3 linked regions of the Peribacillus simplex NBRC 15720 = DSM 1321 genome follow. The protein of the gene in region 3 interacts with the protein of the main gene of each other region in a pairwise test. Links are inferred from orthologs where the notes say so. Each region holds a gene or a part of one and is shown on either strand. Other genes may lie near its edges. The genes, in order: ftsZ, ftsA and ezrA.

Region 1 (3,162 bases), 3.0 Mb from region 3 along the record:
GTAAACGAAACGAGACCCTGCTTGACATGAAATTCTTTTTCTCCTTGAACGATTTTAATGTAATCCGGTTTGATTGCGGTTAACAGCTGATGTTCATGACCCACGACTTTATAAGGGATGACACGCATTCTTCCTGTCCATGAATATTCGGGCTGCACTTCCTGACTAATCAGGTTATCAGGGTTTTTAAAGAGCTCTAGCATATCGTTCGGAATTCCTGTTTCCCCGCCTGAAAGAGAGATGATCATTACTGGGGAACGTGTAATCGGGTCATATAATTGATTGCCACTATCCACCAATCCATGAAACGTTCCTTCAAAGTCAGAAATTTTAACCGAGACCGAAACCATTTGTTCATGAGTAAGCTTGGTCATCTCCATCCCTTCAAGTGTTCGCTTGGAAAATTGCCATGCGAGCGGGAACCCGATCATTACGAATATCCAGCTGACAGGGTCGCCAAAACGATTGATTCCTGCATATTGGCCAGGGTCCTTGGACACGATTTGGAATTCAAATAGGTAGTGAAGTCCCAGAAGGATCCCTCCCGATAAAAACGTCACGAAATATAACGTGGCCACCGATTTCATGAAAAGTTTTAACCTATTAAACCCAAAGGTTGCCAGCACCATGACCAGGGATACTAATATTTTCATGTACACTCGGTCGGCAATTGCATAAAAAGGAGTGAATGCCAATACGATAATGAAGGAACCAATCAGCCCGCCGATGCATACCCGCCAAAGAGCTACCCTTCGTTTGAGAATGATTGCGGTCCAATATAAAAGGAGGCAGTCAAATAACCAATTCAACAACCAGATCACATCTAAATATAAAGTCAAACACCCTCCCCTCCTTTTATGAACTAACCTTCCACTAGCAAAAAGTATAGCGTACCTGCCCTTAGAAAGTGTGTCACTTTTTGTACTGAAAACTTAAGAGTTTTTCAGTCATTTTTACCCTTTTTGTAGAAAAACAGCTATTGATATTTTCAATACTGTCTTCGAGACTATCCTGCTCCCTTTTACTTCTGTCGATTTATGTTATAAAAGTTTAATAATTTATTGCTCTCTCATCTTTTTACATTAATGAATGGAAGTGAACAAAAGATGGGCTTCTGCCCAGGGACATTAAGACAAGATCAAGGATACAATTATCCAGATTTCCTTTAGCACTTCGGTCCGAGTGATAAAGCTCGAGAAAGCCCCATTATTATAAGGTCATTGGCCACTAATGCTATTAAGGAATTCACTTATTAACGACAAAAAACCGTCCCCAAATGGGAACGGCATATGACATTGATTTTAACGGCGTCTATTACGGTTACGGAGGAAGGTTGGAATATCCAAAGCCTCATCACCTTGATTGGCATTACGTGCAGGCTGTTCATTGACTTCTTCTCTCTTCACTTCACGCTTCACGTTTGACTGTGGCGCTTGTTGTGTCTGAGGTCTTGATTGCTGCTGTTGTCCGAGTGTTGGACGTCCAGTAGGCCGTATTGAAGCTTCAACCTCGTTAAAGCCTGTTGCAATTACCGTAACGACGATTTCATCTTTAAGGTTTTCATTGATAACCGAACCAAAAATCATGTTTACGTCTTGATCGGATGCAGTAGCCACGATATCGGCAGCTTCCTGGACTTCAAAAAGACTTAGGTTCGTACCACCGGTAATATTCATCAGTACGCCTTGGGCACCATCAATCGATGTTTCAAGCAACGGACTGGAAATGGCTTTTTTCGCCGCTTCCGCCGCACGGTTTTCCCCTGAGGAAATCCCGATTCCCATAAGTGCTGAACCTTTGTTAGACATGATGGTCTTCACATCGGCAAAGTCCAAGTTAATAAGACCTGGAACAGCAATTAAATCTGAAATCCCTTGTACACCTTGACGAAGTACATTATCGGCTTCACGGAATGCTTCAAGCATTGGCGTGCTTTTATCGACGATTTCAAGGAGGCGGTCGTTCGGAATGACGATCAGTGTGTCAACCGATTCCTTCATGGATGAAATGCCGCCTTGTGCCTGTGTTGCACGTTTTCGGCCTTCGAAAGTAAATGGACGTGTAACTACACCCACTGTAAGAGCCCCTAGATCTTTAGCAATGCCCGCTATGACAGGAGCAGCCCCTGTTCCTGTACCGCCGCCCATTCCAGCCGTTACGAATACCATATCGGCACCTTTAAGCGCTTCTTCAATCTGCTCTTTGCTTTCCTCAGCAGCTTTTTTTCCTACCTCGGGATTGGCACCTGCACCCAAACCGCGTGTAAGCTTCCCACCGATTTGCATTTTGATTTCTGCTTTTGATAGATTAAGAGCTTGTGCGTCAGTATTGACAGAAATAAACTCAACACCCTGTACACCATGCTCGATCATTCTGTTTACCGCATTGTTTCCGCCGCCGCCAACACCTATTACTTTTATCGTTGCTAATTGTTCTAGATTAGAATCAAACTCCAACATGACAATCCTCCTATTTTGACGAAATTCCCGATTCTTAATGATTGTTATTCAAAAAAGTAACCCAGGATTTTTTTGAATTTAGATTCACCTTTTTCACCTTGTTTTTTAGCCGTGTTCTCTTTGTTTTTCTGAGAAACCTTCTGGCTGCGCTGGTCGTTATCTTCTTGAGCTTGTCCAGCTGCTACAGGAGTTTTATTAGCGGTGTTTTTTTGCATTCTCTCTTTCTTGCATGCGTGTTTAATCAAACCAACAGCTGTCGTGTATTGGGGTTCCCTAACACCGATGTAATTGGGTTCAGCTGTCCTTACTCGGTTTTGGAACACATATTGAGCTAGCTCCAGGACTCCCGGCATCTTGACGACGCCCCCGGTCAACACGAAACCACCCGGTATATCCTGGAAGCCAAGTCTCCTCAAATCATCTTGAATCAACTCGAATATTTCGGTCACCCGCGCTTCAATGATATCCGAAAGCATTAACTGGTTGCAGGTCTGCTGCTGATCGCTGCCGATGATCGGTATTTGGAATACTTCATCTTCAGACGCGTCATCATAAAAGGCATGTCCATGCTTTACTTTTATTTTCTCAGCTTCTTCCATCGTTGTCCTTAGAACGATGGAAAGGTCCTTAGTAAGTGTTTCCCCGCCTATAGGTATCACAGACGTATATTGTAAATAGCCTTGTTCGAAAATTGCCAGAGTCG
Region 2 (7,052 bases), 3.0 Mb from region 3 along the record:
TTCGTACCACCGGTAATATTCATCAGTACGCCTTGGGCACCATCAATCGATGTTTCAAGCAACGGACTGGAAATGGCTTTTTTCGCCGCTTCCGCCGCACGGTTTTCCCCTGAGGAAATCCCGATTCCCATAAGTGCTGAACCTTTGTTAGACATGATGGTCTTCACATCGGCAAAGTCCAAGTTAATAAGACCTGGAACAGCAATTAAATCTGAAATCCCTTGTACACCTTGACGAAGTACATTATCGGCTTCACGGAATGCTTCAAGCATTGGCGTGCTTTTATCGACGATTTCAAGGAGGCGGTCGTTCGGAATGACGATCAGTGTGTCAACCGATTCCTTCATGGATGAAATGCCGCCTTGTGCCTGTGTTGCACGTTTTCGGCCTTCGAAAGTAAATGGACGTGTAACTACACCCACTGTAAGAGCCCCTAGATCTTTAGCAATGCCCGCTATGACAGGAGCAGCCCCTGTTCCTGTACCGCCGCCCATTCCAGCCGTTACGAATACCATATCGGCACCTTTAAGCGCTTCTTCAATCTGCTCTTTGCTTTCCTCAGCAGCTTTTTTTCCTACCTCGGGATTGGCACCTGCACCCAAACCGCGTGTAAGCTTCCCACCGATTTGCATTTTGATTTCTGCTTTTGATAGATTAAGAGCTTGTGCGTCAGTATTGACAGAAATAAACTCAACACCCTGTACACCATGCTCGATCATTCTGTTTACCGCATTGTTTCCGCCGCCGCCAACACCTATTACTTTTATCGTTGCTAATTGTTCTAGATTAGAATCAAACTCCAACATGACAATCCTCCTATTTTGACGAAATTCCCGATTCTTAATGATTGTTATTCAAAAAAGTAACCCAGGATTTTTTTGAATTTAGATTCACCTTTTTCACCTTGTTTTTTAGCCGTGTTCTCTTTGTTTTTCTGAGAAACCTTCTGGCTGCGCTGGTCGTTATCTTCTTGAGCTTGTCCAGCTGCTACAGGAGTTTTATTAGCGGTGTTTTTTTGCATTCTCTCTTTCTTGCATGCGTGTTTAATCAAACCAACAGCTGTCGTGTATTGGGGTTCCCTAACACCGATGTAATTGGGTTCAGCTGTCCTTACTCGGTTTTGGAACACATATTGAGCTAGCTCCAGGACTCCCGGCATCTTGACGACGCCCCCGGTCAACACGAAACCACCCGGTATATCCTGGAAGCCAAGTCTCCTCAAATCATCTTGAATCAACTCGAATATTTCGGTCACCCGCGCTTCAATGATATCCGAAAGCATTAACTGGTTGCAGGTCTGCTGCTGATCGCTGCCGATGATCGGTATTTGGAATACTTCATCTTCAGACGCGTCATCATAAAAGGCATGTCCATGCTTTACTTTTATTTTCTCAGCTTCTTCCATCGTTGTCCTTAGAACGATGGAAAGGTCCTTAGTAAGTGTTTCCCCGCCTATAGGTATCACAGACGTATATTGTAAATAGCCTTGTTCGAAAATTGCCAGAGTCGTGGAACCTCCGCCAATATCGACAAGTGCCACACCAAGTTCTTTTTCATCCTTGGATAAAACAAGGGAACCTGCGGCTAAGGGCTGAAGGGCGATATCGGTTATTTCTAACCCTGCCCTTTCCACACAGCGCAGCGTATTATGTAAAATTGTCCGAAGACCTGTGATTAAAATCCCTCTCATTTCCAACCGGACACCTATCATGCCCCTTGGATCACTGATTTCATCAAGTTCATCAACTTTGTAGTGAATCGGCACCACGTCGATGATTTCCCTGTCGGATGGTATCGTTATTAACTCCGCTGCTTCTCTAACACGGAAAACGTCATGCTCGGTAATCTCTTTATTGTCACTGGATACCGCTACTACCCCATGACACGGCTGAAGCGTCACGTGATTTCCACTTATGCCGACGATTACCTTTTTTATCTCCATCCCTATCATCCGTTCTGCTTGCTCTATAGCCTTTTGAATGGATTGGACGGTTTCATCTATACCGACGATCGAACCCTTTTTGAGCCCCTCTGATTTAATATTTCCTACACCGATTATATTTAATGTGTCATTGACCATTTCCCCAATGATAACTTTTACACTGGATGTACCGATGTCAAGACTTACGTATATTTCGTTGCTGTTCATTCCATGGCACCTCCTTCAGTTTTATACATGTATTAGTAGAATAACATTTTTATATCGAAGACTTATACATTATAGAATAACAGAACTGATTTCAACAACTCGCGAATTTCATATTAAGCGGTTCATTTTGTATTTCCCGAACAAAACTCGTAGATTTCTCACTCTATGGTGTTTATTGTTCGCTTCTCAACAAGACTGATCTACTTAATAAACTAGATACTGCCTTAAACTATTCGTCATTTATAACTTAATTCCCTTTAAAATTATAGATTTTTTTTCTGCTTTTTCCGGGAAATGGACCATTTTTCAATTAGGATCCTTCTAATCAGGGCGATATTTTGAAAGAGCCTTACACCGAAAACAAAGATTGCGGCTAAATATAAGTCTACACCAAGATGTACACCTAGAAAAGCCAAACCTGCAGCTAAAACAATATTAAAGAAGAATCCTGTTACAAATACAACTTCATCATAAATATTTTGCAGATGTGCCCGTATGCCCCCAAATAAGGTATCAAAAGCAGCAAGCACGGCGATGGAGAGATAATTTGAATATTCATGGGGAATATCAAAATCAACCAAAAAACCGAGGGTGATTCCAATCAAGAGTCCAAAAACTGGCAGCCACATTACGATTCCCCCCCATCCATAACGGGTTTCATGTGTTCCACATTAACAGCATTTTGGTAGGCCGGCAATGTCAACTGACCGGAATGCACCTTAATTTGCACTTCAAAATTATCTATAAAGAAATCATCCATAAGTTCGGAACCTTCAATACGCTGCTTCAGTTTCTTTGGATCAACCGTTATTGCCTGAATTTCGACCGGGTAATGAACAAGAGGATATCCGTCCATTTTCGGCTGCCCATTTATATCACGAATAACCGATGTCGATATATACCTTTGTCCTGAAATGGAAATTTCGTTAGCGCCATACCTATACATTTCATTAATGAGCCGAATGATCAATACAGGTGAAATATACTCGACCTTCTCACCAAGAAGGATATCTGCTTTGATAGGCTGTATAGATACGAGTACTCCATTTCCTTTTATTTCAGTCAAACCTGCGTCAGTCTTTAATTCGGTCAGGGTGTCACGCAATACTTCTTCTTTACTCTCATTTTTCTTTGTTTCATAGGATGCTATTTTTCCCTCAAGCTTACTGATACCCTCTATTAAATCCGCCTGGGTCTGCTGTTCTTTCAATAAATCATTTTTCAGCTCCCACATATCCCTTGTATCGGAAACGACAGGCTGATTCACCAAATTGAATTGAATAGCAAGCATGAAGCCAGCAATCAACGTAACCAAACTAAAAGAAAGCTTTTTTTTCATTTCCAGTTTCTCACCAATCTTTCATCGAATCCGGCGGTCTGATTACCCTCCAATAATTGGATCAAAAATGATATTCTTTTGCTTTTCCACTGTAAAGATAATATTCTCATTAACCAGCTGTTCCTTGATGCCACCGGGTAAGTCTAGTGAAGCACCCAGGACATCCGGGTCCCCAATCGCAGATATGATGAAGGGAGCAGGATGCTGATGGCCATCGATTGTAATCACTGGCCCATTACAAATTATGTATGAATCATGATTTAACCTTTGACCGTTAATCGCAACAGCCTCTGCACCTGAAATGTATAGTTCATTGACGACCTTGAAGACATGCTGTTCATGGACGAGGTAATTATTAACATTGTCTTCTGAATCCATATCTGTACCATCTTCAAGCGTCACTTGAAGGCCTGAGCCTTTCACTTTCACTTTTCCGAGAAACATACGGTATTTTTCCGTATCCTTTGCCAAATTGAAAAAAAGCTGCTTTTCCTGAGCTAGGTCTTTTTCTATTTGAGATACATTTTCTTGCTTCTGAAGGAGTTCCTTCTGAAGTTCCCGGTTCTGTTTCTCTTGTTCGATCAGCTGCTGCCTAAGCTCATATTCCTGATCCCAGGCTTTGTCCTTCCCTGCACCTTCACCTTCTTTGGTCAGATTGTAAGAGAAGGCAATCATGAATCCGAGAACCACGCAAACCAGGGGTAAAACCACCTGTTTGCCATTAATTTTCCTCATTAGTGTCTTCCTTTTGTTCAGCGTCTTCATATGCTTTAAAATAAGAACCCACTTCCAGATCGATGACTCCCTTTACCTCTGGATCCAACTGGCTGACAATCGATGGATAGTGAATCATTTTCTCGTATAAAGTACGGCTTGTCGCACTTACTTCAAACCCATCGTTCATAAACATGACGATATGATAGACATCGGTTTTGGTTGGAGCGTAATGAATTTCTGAAATGGCATTCTGAATCTCGACAGGAAGCTTGTCCAGCTCTTCTAAAAGCAACTTTAATGCTTTACCCTCTTTGAAACCAATTAAAACAGGGGCAAATACTGGAATTTCGCCTGTTGCTAACTCCTCTAAAACGGACCCGTTTTCCAAAATGGGTGCAAACTTCCCATTATTGGACAGATACGCCATCCTGTTATGTTCTGAAACCGTAATTTTAATGGAATTAGGAAATACCGGTGTCACCTTAACGCTTTTTATTTCTTGATTTTTTTTGATATTGGCTGCGGCTGCACCTGTATCAACCTTCCAGATGCTTCGATTCATCTTCACCTTACTCAATTTAATGATCTGTTTGGAAGTAATATAACGATTCCCCTCTACCTGCACAGATTTCACATAGCTCAACGGGGATAAGAAATATAGCACACAAGCAACCAGAATGAAGAAAAGGGAAAGCAAAAGAACAAGTCGCCTGTTTGCTTTGCTTTTTCTTAATTGTTTTAATTTCGGGATGCGGTCCTCAATGGAAACGATTTTCCCCTTTTCCATCCCCTTCACCTCTTCCTGAAAAAATGGATGGTTCTTGACAGTGCGGAATCAAGACAAACTCAATATTTGGTTATTAACAAACTTTAAAAGGTAACACATTATATCACAATATTTGGATATAATGAATCCTATTATTTTCTTCCGATAATTTCCACTTCTGTTTCCATTTCAATTTCAAACTTATCATACACAGTATCCTTCACATGCTGTATCAAGGCTTGAACATCCGCTGCACTTCCATTACCTGTGTTAACGATAAAGTTCCCATGCATCGGTGAAATCTGAGCTCCGCCAATAGAATGTCCCTTCAAGCCCGCATTCTCTACCAATTTACCAGCATGATGTGGAAGTGGATTCCTAAATATGCTCCCGGCACATGGAAGATTATAAGGCTGGGTTTCTTTACGATAATTCTTGTTATTCTGCATTCTTTCAACGATTTCGGTTTTATCACCCTCTGTCAATTGAAAAATTGCTTCCAGTACGATACCAGGTCTTTTCTTCTGAAGCAGAGAAGTCCGATAAGAAAACTCCATGTCTTCCTTCGAAAGCCAAGCTAGAGTTCCATCTTCAAAAAGAACATGTGCCTCCTTGAGGATTTCACTCATATCGGAACCGTGTGCACCAGCGTTCATATAGACAGCTCCGCCGACGGAACCAGGAATCCCACTGGCAAATTCCAATCCTGCATACCCTTTTTTACTGATTTGTACGGACAGGCTGACAAGTGATACCCCAGCGCCTGCTTTAATCTCCGTTCCATTTATCTCGAGATGATCAAGTCCTTTACCCAATTTAAGCACGGCACCTTCAATTCCACCATCACTGACAAGTAGGTTCGAGCCCCTGCCGATCACCCTCCATGGCATTCCATGTTCTTTGATAACCTGCATCGTTTTTTCTATATTTTCAACGGATGACGGCACGATGAATAAATCAGCCGGCCCTCCAATTTTCATAGTTGTATGATTCGCAAGCGGTTCCTGTTCAAGAACTTTGCCGATTTTCATTTCAGTTAATTGCTTTATCACATTATCCATGATAAACCTCCTTGTTGTTCCAAAAATTCCAAGTTATTATTTTCATTTCCTCTTCCATGAGGTCACTTATATTACAAGTTTAACAACGCCTTTTTAGCAGAAAAATGAACAGAAGCAAGCCCCAGTATGGCCTAACCCTCTTATACTATAGTCTAAACAAAGCCGTATTGCCAATATTTATTGTGGATTCCCCAACATTCATACATGGTAATATTTAAGCGGCATTTCAATTATTTCTAATTTTCGGCGAGGCACCCTCCAAAATCGTTTTCCTGCAAGGGTTTTTAACGTAAAAAAAGGAAGCCCTGCGTTTAACAGGACTTCCCTTTTGCCAAACCATATATTTTACTTATTTCAGAACCTTGAATAACGGCTAATGTTCAGGAGCACCCCAATCGCCATCAACATAAGTGTCAAGGATGAACCGCCATAACTTAAGAGGGGCAAGGTGATCCCCGTAACTGGCATCAGTCCCGTTACCACCCCTATATTGATCATCACTTGAATGGCGACCATTGCAATGATTCCCACCGCTACAAGGCTCCCATATAAATCAGGGGCACCAAGTGCAATCCGAATGCCCCGCCAAAGCATAAGGGCAAATAATAAAATGACCAGAGAGCCCCCGATGAAGCCAAGTTCCTCGGAAAGTATGGCAAAAATGAAATCAGTCTGCGGTTCTGGTAAATAGAAAAACTTTTGACGGCTTTGCCCAAGTCCCAATCCGAACAATCCCCCAGGCCCGATTGCATAAAACGATTGAATCATTTGAAATCCACTGCCCAAAGGGTCTTCCCAAGGATCCAGAAAAGACGTAATCCTTTTTATCCGGTAGGGCGCTGACAATATTAGACCGATAAAACCTGCTACCCCGATTAGACCCAAGCCGACAAAGTGGCTGATCTTTGCCCCGGAAATAAAAATCATAACGATGCATGTTCCAACCATTACCGTTCCCGTTCCAAGGTCCGGCTGTAACATGATCAATCCAAATGCCAATAACACTAAACCCAAGGATGG
Region 3 (7,064 bases):
GCGGATCGACCCGAACGCCTTCACGAACATAAAGGATGCCCGTCCCCTTCAAGCCGTGCACCTTGTGGCCGGAGATTGTACATAAATCCACATTGGCATCACGCAATGATAACGTAACTTTGCCTGTACCCTGAACATTATCGACATGAAAGAGCACGTTTGGGTATTGTTTTAACAATTTGCCCACTTCAACAATCGGCTGTATCGAGCCAACTTCATTATTAACATGCATGATGGAAACCAAAAAGGTATCTTCCCTCAATGCATCCTTAAGATCCGTTACATCAATTTGCCCAAATTCGTAAACTGGAAGATATGTGATCTCATAACCCATTTTCGTCAATGATTGGCATGCATCTTCTACAGAAGGATGTTCAATCGCTGTCGTGATTATGTGTTTGCCGCGATTTCCCTGAGAGTGGGCGGCCCCTTTAATGGCAAGATTATTTCCTTCCGTCCCCCCGGAAGTGAAATATATTTCCGAACTCTTCACCTTCAATAAATCAGCGATCTGCTTTCTTGCAGCGGAAAGCAGTTTTTCGGATTGCACCCCAAGTCCATGAAGTGAAGAGGGGTTCCCGAAATAGTCCGAAGTTACCTTCATGAATGATTCGATTACTTCGGGATATGGTTTTGTTGTTGCACTATTGTCAAAATAAATCATGGGTTCACCTTCCATGTTTTTGTATCTATGATGATCACTCTACTAAATATTAGTTTCAATGTTGCTGTTGCAACTTCTAATATTAACATAATTGAATTTGAAAGAGAATGTAAAACACTGGTCCATGAATGATAGGAGACCTGCTTCTTTTAATTCCCGCAGAATGATTTAACTTCCCACCTATCTATTCAGGGGCCGGTAAAAGAAAAAAACCCGCCATGGCGGGTTTTCAGGAAAGGACTTCTTCTATGTTCGCCCCGATTTTTTGTAAACTGCCTGGGTCGACCTTTTCTATGGCGGTGGCTGCCGTTTCCAATGCGGCTTGATATTCATAGCTTCGGAATTTGGCTTCCGCTTCCCTTAGGCTCTCGGCAACCATATCGTGACTGCTTCGATAGCGATTTCCGAATTGGATCACCTTTTCGGCCAAATACATATGTTCGATCAATTCTTGCGCTTTTTCGTGGACCCTATTCACCTGTTGAACCGCTTTTTCCAAATAAATATAAACAGCGGCCATCTCAAGCGGCTTTTCTTCAAGTTTCCCCTGAACGTCATCCATGCATTCTTTAGCGTCCTGAAGCACCACTTTATACTCTTCTGGAAGACCTGGAATATTACTTTTTGCAATTAAGCGTCCAGTATCGACCATTTTGCGTTTCAATTCGGCCAGTGAATCCCTGGCATCCATTTCATCTTTTCGTAAAGCCTGTAATTTAACGGTAAAGTCTTTCTGATTTTCCTGTAATTCCTTCAACTGTACAGCCAGCCCCTGCATCTCTTCGCTGATAAGGGAGCTTGCCATCACATTATCCTCCATTTTCAAGTTGAGCAATTGATGGCGTTTCGAAATCTGGGCAATCTGCTTTTCCATTTTCCGTTGTGCATCGAGCTCATTTTCCGTCAGATGATACGTGTGTTGAACATGTATGGTTTCAACTTTAAGTTTATCGTTTTCATATTCTAGGTCACTTATCGTTTTCCTAAGAACTTCATCATTTTTCAAGATATACTGTTTTGAAAGTACTTCTTTTTCCAAAAGGTCATAAAGCACCTCAATGCTTTCACGCATTTCTTTAATGCCTTTTTCCACGGCTTCCGTTTCGGCATTTTCCAATTGTGTTTTATATAATTCCAGTTCCTCCTCAAGCCGTGATATTTCCTGCTCGAATTGGATATGGCTCAACTGATACCCTTGTCCTGACATCTCCTCATAACCATCCTTCAATTCATGAAGCTGGGAATGCAGCTCGGATTGGCTATCCACCAATAATTTAGGGAGCATTTCCATTTTAACTGACAGAACCGCCAATTTTTCCTTAATGGATAGAACAAGCTCCCTCGCATTCAAATAATTGCCGTTCACCGTCTCTTCTTCATACTTCTGAAGGATCTGCAATACTTCATCCAAGGAATTTTCCAGCTTATCAGCCGCTTTCCCATAATTATGCCTGTGTGCAAGCAAGGATTTCTTCAATTGACGGTAGGACTCTTTGATATCCTCAATTTCCAATCGATTCTTTTCCTCACTGCCTACGAGTTCATTCAGTTCGTATAAGATCTTTTTGATCATTTCCTCGATTTCATTCAGCTTGACTGTAATTTTGCGCTGTACCTCTTTTGAACGGCTGAAACGGTATTTATCTACGAATTCCTCGGCATCGAATAAAAGTTCTTCGACTTCGGGCATATGATCCGTAATGATGGCGTCCCATTCAATGCGCCAGTTTTCGAACATTTCCTCTGTTTCACCTGTCATATTCAATTGTTTGACTTTAGAAAGCTCTTCCAGCACGGGGCGGTGCGTGATGCTTATTTTCCAGGATTCCAGTCGATCGATTTCTTTAAAATATCTCTTTTTGAAAAAATAACCCCAAATGATGAAAATCAAAATTAATACAATTACCCCAATTATGTAATCCATGGTAAGCCCCCTGTTCTAGTCCTTACAGTCTTGCTCGTTTATATCAATTTTAAAAATGTTAAATTTAATGCTTTTATGATACCATGTTAGCAATAATTTTTGACGAGAAAAATGATTTTTTTGTAGAAAATTGCTACAAATACCTGTTTTTTGGGAGGGAAGGACTATGAAAGCTGACGGTCATGTGCACACTCCGTTTTGCCCTCACGGCTCTACGGATAAATTCGATGAATATATTACGCGGGGAATCGAGCTAGGATTAAAGGAAATCACATTTACGGAACATGCTCCATTGCCACGAGATTTTCAAGATCCTACGCCTGAAAAAGACAGCGGCATGGACGCTGCCCTGCTCCTGGATTACTTTCAAGAGCTCCGCGTACTGAAAAAACGCTATAAAGACAAAATCCTGATCAAAACAGGTCTGGAGGTTGACTTTATAGAGGGGTATGAAAAAGAAACAAAAGAATTCCTCGACGAAATCGGAGAATTCCTTGATGATAGTATACTTTCCGTCCACTTCATCAAGCATCAAAACAGTTGGCATTGCATCGATTTCAGCGAAAATGGGTTTGGTGAGATTGCCAATGAACTAGGTTCAGTGGAATCGGTGTATGCCAAATATTACGATACGCTGGAAAAATCAATAGAAACTGATTTAGGCATTTATAAACCAAAACGGATCGGGCATATTACGCTTGTCCATAAATTCCAGCATCGATATCCGCCGGCATCAAGTTTTGACGAGCGTGTTTACAAGGTTCTCGATATGATCAAGGCTCAAAGGTATGAACTAGATTATAATGGGGCCGGGCTTGTAAAGCCGCTATGCGGTGAACCCTACCCTCCTGAACGATTTGCAAAGCGTGCTTTAGATCTCGGCATTCCGCTTATTTACGGTTCCGATGCCCATCAGGCTAAAGATTTGGGTCAGGGTCATCAGGCACTGATTGCAGGGTTCAATGGTTAACTCATGTATACACTTTAGGCCGGCCGGCTAACAGGGGCTGTAGGTCTTCGGCGATGAAAAGGGTATCTTGCAGAAAACGTCCGACTTCATTGGCATAAATATTCGTGTAATAGGCTTCCTGCGGGAAGACATGAAGCACATCCATCGCATAATGGGTATGCAGGACAGGGGCCGTCAATAAACCCTTCAACTGCAGCATATACATGGGTACGGAGACCTGCTGGAAACTCCTGCTCTTGATCCCTTGTTCCAAAACATATTGAAAATAAGACTTTTCCTTTGTAAAATAAGTCGAATGAATTTCGCGGTTTAAATTGGAATCGAGTGATGATTCCCCATATATGAACCGTGCAGCAAGGAAGTTTTCCCTCTGGAAAGCGAGAATATCCTTTACAAGATTCATCAAGCAATGCTGCGGGCCTTTAAGTTCCAGCAGTGTCATGTTCGTCTCAAGGACCAGGATATATTCTTCTAAATAGGAAGTGAAACAGAATTCCAGCAACCCCTGCTTATTCTTGAAATAGTAGGCAATATTCGCAGCGTTCACTTTCGCTTTATTCGCAATATCCCGTATGGATGTAGCATGATAGCCTTTTAAATGAAATAAATGCAATGCAGCTTCCACAATGGCTTGTTTCGTTGGCGTCTGGCGATTCATTCAGGCAATCCCTCGCTTTCTTTGAGACAAGTCTTGTGGACTACTTCTGCACGGAAGAGCCTGAATCCTTTAGTAAGTTCTCGACAATTTCCCAACAATAAAGCATCATGATTAGAAAGTGCTGTAAAAATATGCGGAAGACAGGTGAACGCTTTTGTTTAATGTCGAAATGTATCAAGGAAAAAAAGAAAAAAACTATGAACTGGTCCAAAAACAACTACTTGCCTTAATCGAAGATGAAACGAACCAGATAGCCAATTTAAGCAATGCGGCAGCTTTACTTAATCAGTTTCTCGATGAGATTAACTGGGTCGGCTTTTATTTATACGAAGAAGGCCAATTAATACTTGGACCCTTCCAGGGCCTTCCAGCCTGTGTCCGCATTCCAATGGGCAAGGGCGTATGCGGAACTTCAGCGGCAACTGAAAAAACCCTGCGCATAGAGGATGTCCATCAATTCCCTGGACATATCGCCTGCGATGCGGCATCAAGATCTGAAATTGTCATACCGCTCATGAAGGATGGAAAATTGTACGGTGTCCTCGATATCGACAGCCCGGTCACGGACCGTTTTGACGAAATGGATCAGCAAGGACTTGAAAAGTTCGCTGAAATCCTTTCCAACCATCTATAAAATTTAAAGGGAGCGGCAATCCTTGCCTGCTCCCTTTTCCATTCCAGGACCCCATGTACATGTACCCGGTCCTTTCCTGAATTCTTCGCAATATATTACGCCTCATCAGCCCTTTTGACATTTTTAGAGAACCTTCTGATATTTCACTTTGAAATGATGCAAAAGAAACAGAATTGAACCACACCCATGGCAAGGGCTCCCAAGAAATGTCGGAAACCATCCATGATTTTTGTATTCATTATCTCATTATAAGGCTTGCAATGGAAAAATCCTCCATAAAAAATTTTTTTAAAAAATATTGTATTTCCTTGCTGCGATTCTCTTTATCTATTCCTTAATTAATCACAACTGTCCTTGACTCATTGAGCAGAATATTATACAATACTCCTTGTGTAAAATATTGCAGCCTATGTGACAGCCTTTATGTTCTCATTTTGTTCCTCAATACAGAGGTGTATCTCGTAACTCTCTGCTGCTAGGGCGAAGGTACATGAAAACAAAATGGTCATGATCGTACATTCACACGGTTTTTATTTTACCAAAATAAAAACATTTAAAGGAGGAGTCATCCTATGGCTCGTTATACTGGCCCAAGCTGGAAACTATCCCGTCGTTTAGGAATTTCCCTAACAGGTACTGGTAAAGAATTAGAAAAACGCCCTTATGCTCCAGGACAACATGGTCCTAACCAACGTAGAAAAATTTCTGAATACGGAATGCAACTACAAGAGAAACAAAAACTTCGTCACATGTACGGAATCACTGAACGTCAATTCCGTTCAATGTTCGACCGCGCTGGCAAACTTAAAGGTGTTCATGGTGAAAACTTCATGATTCTTCTTGAATCACGTCTTGACAACCTAGTTTACCGTCTTGGTTTAGCTCGTACACGTCGTCAAGCACGTCAACTTGTTAACCACGGTCACATCACTGTAGACGGAAGCCGCGTAGACATTCCATCTTACAAAGTGTCTCTTGGACAAACAATCGCAGTTCGTGAAAAATCACGCAACTTCTCAATCATCAAAGAATCAGTTGAAGCAACTAACTTCGTTCCTGATTTCCTTACTTTCGATGCTGAGAAATTAGAAGGTACTTTCACTCGTTTACCAGAACGTTCTGAATTGCCTGCTGAAATTAACGAAGCTCTTATCGTTGAGTTCTACTCTCGTTAATAACTTCAAAAACCCCATCCTTGGATGGGGTTTTTTTTTTGCAACTAAACACCCTTGCATGACAAAGCCCGGCTGGGATTCAGCCGGGCCTTGAACAATCATTTCACTAATGTGTATTTCTTCTTGCCGCGACGAACGAGAATGAACTCCCCTTCAATCTTGGCAGCTTCCGTCACTACATATTGCAGATCCGTCACTTTCTCCCCATTTATGGAGATTGCCCCATTCTGAATATCTTCACGGGCTTGACGCTTTGATGGCGAAATTTTCGCTTCAACGATTAAATCGACCAAACCGATATCTTCCTTGCTTTCACGTTCGAAGCTAGGGACATCTTTAAAGCCCAATTTGATTTCCGCTGCACTTAAATTCTTCACCTCACCGCTGAATAGGGCGGCAGAGATTTTGATTGCTTGGTCAAGAGCTTCCTGACCATGAATCAAACGGGTCATTTCTTCCCCTAAAGCTTTTTGCGCTTTACGTAAATGCGGTTCGGACTGTACGGATTGCTCTAACTCTTCAATCACCTCACGAGATAGGAATGTGAAGAATTTCAGGTATTTCACTACATCAGCATCGGCTGTATTGATCCAGAATTGGTAAAATTCATACGGAGTCGTCTTTTCCGGGTCAAGCCAAATCGCTCCGCCTTCCGTTTTACCGAATTTCGTTCCATCCGCTTTCGTTACGAGCGGGATCGTCATACCGAATGCTTTAGCATTCTCATCATTGGATTTCCTGATCATTTCAAGGCCGGTCGTAATGTTGCCCCATTGATCACTGCCGCCAATTTGCAATTTACAGTCATAATTTCTGTATAAATGACCGAAATCAATTCCTTGTAAGATCGTGTACGCAAATTCAGTAAAGGAAATTCCCGTATCCAAGCGGGAAGCAACCGTATCTTTTGCCAGCATGTAGTTAATGCCGATGTATTTCCCGTAATCACGCAAGAACGTAACCATATCGATTTTACCTATCCAGTCATAGTTATTGACCATGACCGCACCATTTTCACCGTCGAATTCAAAGATGTGGG

What was found.
Region 1: the proteins of ezrA (region 3) and ftsZ interact in binary tests that used the Bacillus subtilis proteins (3 or more experiments, as listed by UniProt). The link is inferred for Peribacillus simplex NBRC 15720 = DSM 1321 from one-to-one orthologs.
Region 2: the proteins of ezrA (region 3) and ftsA interact in binary tests that used the Bacillus subtilis proteins (3 or more experiments, as listed by UniProt). The link is inferred for Peribacillus simplex NBRC 15720 = DSM 1321 from one-to-one orthologs.

What each region holds. Positions count from the first base shown.
Region 1 is NZ_CP017704.1:1,021,101-1,024,262, forward strand. The notes cover bases 381-3,162. They hold ftsZ (cell division protein FtsZ), read right to left. Parts: upstream 2,460-3,162; coding sequence 1,302-2,459; downstream 381-1,301. Other genes in these bases: spoIIGA (sigma-E processing peptidase SpoIIGA), read right to left, coding at 381-839; ftsA (cell division protein FtsA), read right to left, coding at 2,504-3,162. In the rest of the region: more of spoIIGA, read right to left, coding at 1-380. UniProt on the Bacillus subtilis protein: Essential cell division protein that forms a contractile ring structure (Z ring) at the future cell division site. The regulation of the ring assembly controls the timing and the location of cell division.
Region 2 is NZ_CP017704.1:1,022,754-1,029,805, forward strand. Bases 1-2,835 are described here. They hold ftsA (cell division protein FtsA), read right to left. Parts: upstream 2,150-2,835; coding sequence 851-2,149; downstream 1-850. Other genes in these bases: ftsZ (cell division protein FtsZ), read right to left, coding at 1-806; BS1321_RS04705 (small basic family protein), read right to left, coding at 2,413-2,778; BS1321_RS04710 (DUF881 domain-containing protein), read right to left, coding at 2,778-2,835. Outside these bases: more of BS1321_RS04710, read right to left, coding at 2,836-3,488; BS1321_RS04715 (DUF881 domain-containing protein), read right to left, coding at 3,531-4,223; BS1321_RS04720 (cell division protein FtsQ/DivIB), read right to left, coding at 4,210-4,992; murB (UDP-N-acetylmuramate dehydrogenase), read right to left, coding at 5,124-6,032; spoVE (stage V sporulation protein E), read right to left, coding at 6,387-7,052. UniProt on the Bacillus subtilis protein: Cell division protein that is required for the assembly of the Z ring. May serve as a membrane anchor for the Z ring. Binds and hydrolyzes ATP. Also involved in sporulation.
Region 3 is NZ_CP017704.1:4,056,119-4,063,182, reverse strand. The notes cover bases 242-3,088. They hold ezrA (septation ring formation regulator EzrA), read right to left. Parts: upstream 2,589-3,088; coding sequence 894-2,588; downstream 242-893. Other genes in these bases: hisJ (histidinol-phosphatase HisJ), read left to right, coding at 2,755-3,088; BS1321_RS19620 (cysteine desulfurase family protein), read right to left, coding at 242-664. Outside these bases: more of BS1321_RS19620, read right to left, coding at 1-241; more of hisJ, read left to right, coding at 3,089-3,558; forespore capture DNA-binding protein RefZ, read right to left, coding at 3,560-4,216; BS1321_RS19600 (GAF domain-containing protein), read left to right, coding at 4,371-4,850; rpsD (30S ribosomal protein S4), read left to right, coding at 5,423-6,025; tyrS (tyrosine--tRNA ligase), read right to left, coding at 6,124-7,064. UniProt on the Bacillus subtilis protein: Negative regulator of FtsZ ring formation; modulates the frequency and position of FtsZ ring formation. Inhibits FtsZ ring formation at polar sites. Interacts either with FtsZ or with one of its binding partners to promote depolymerization.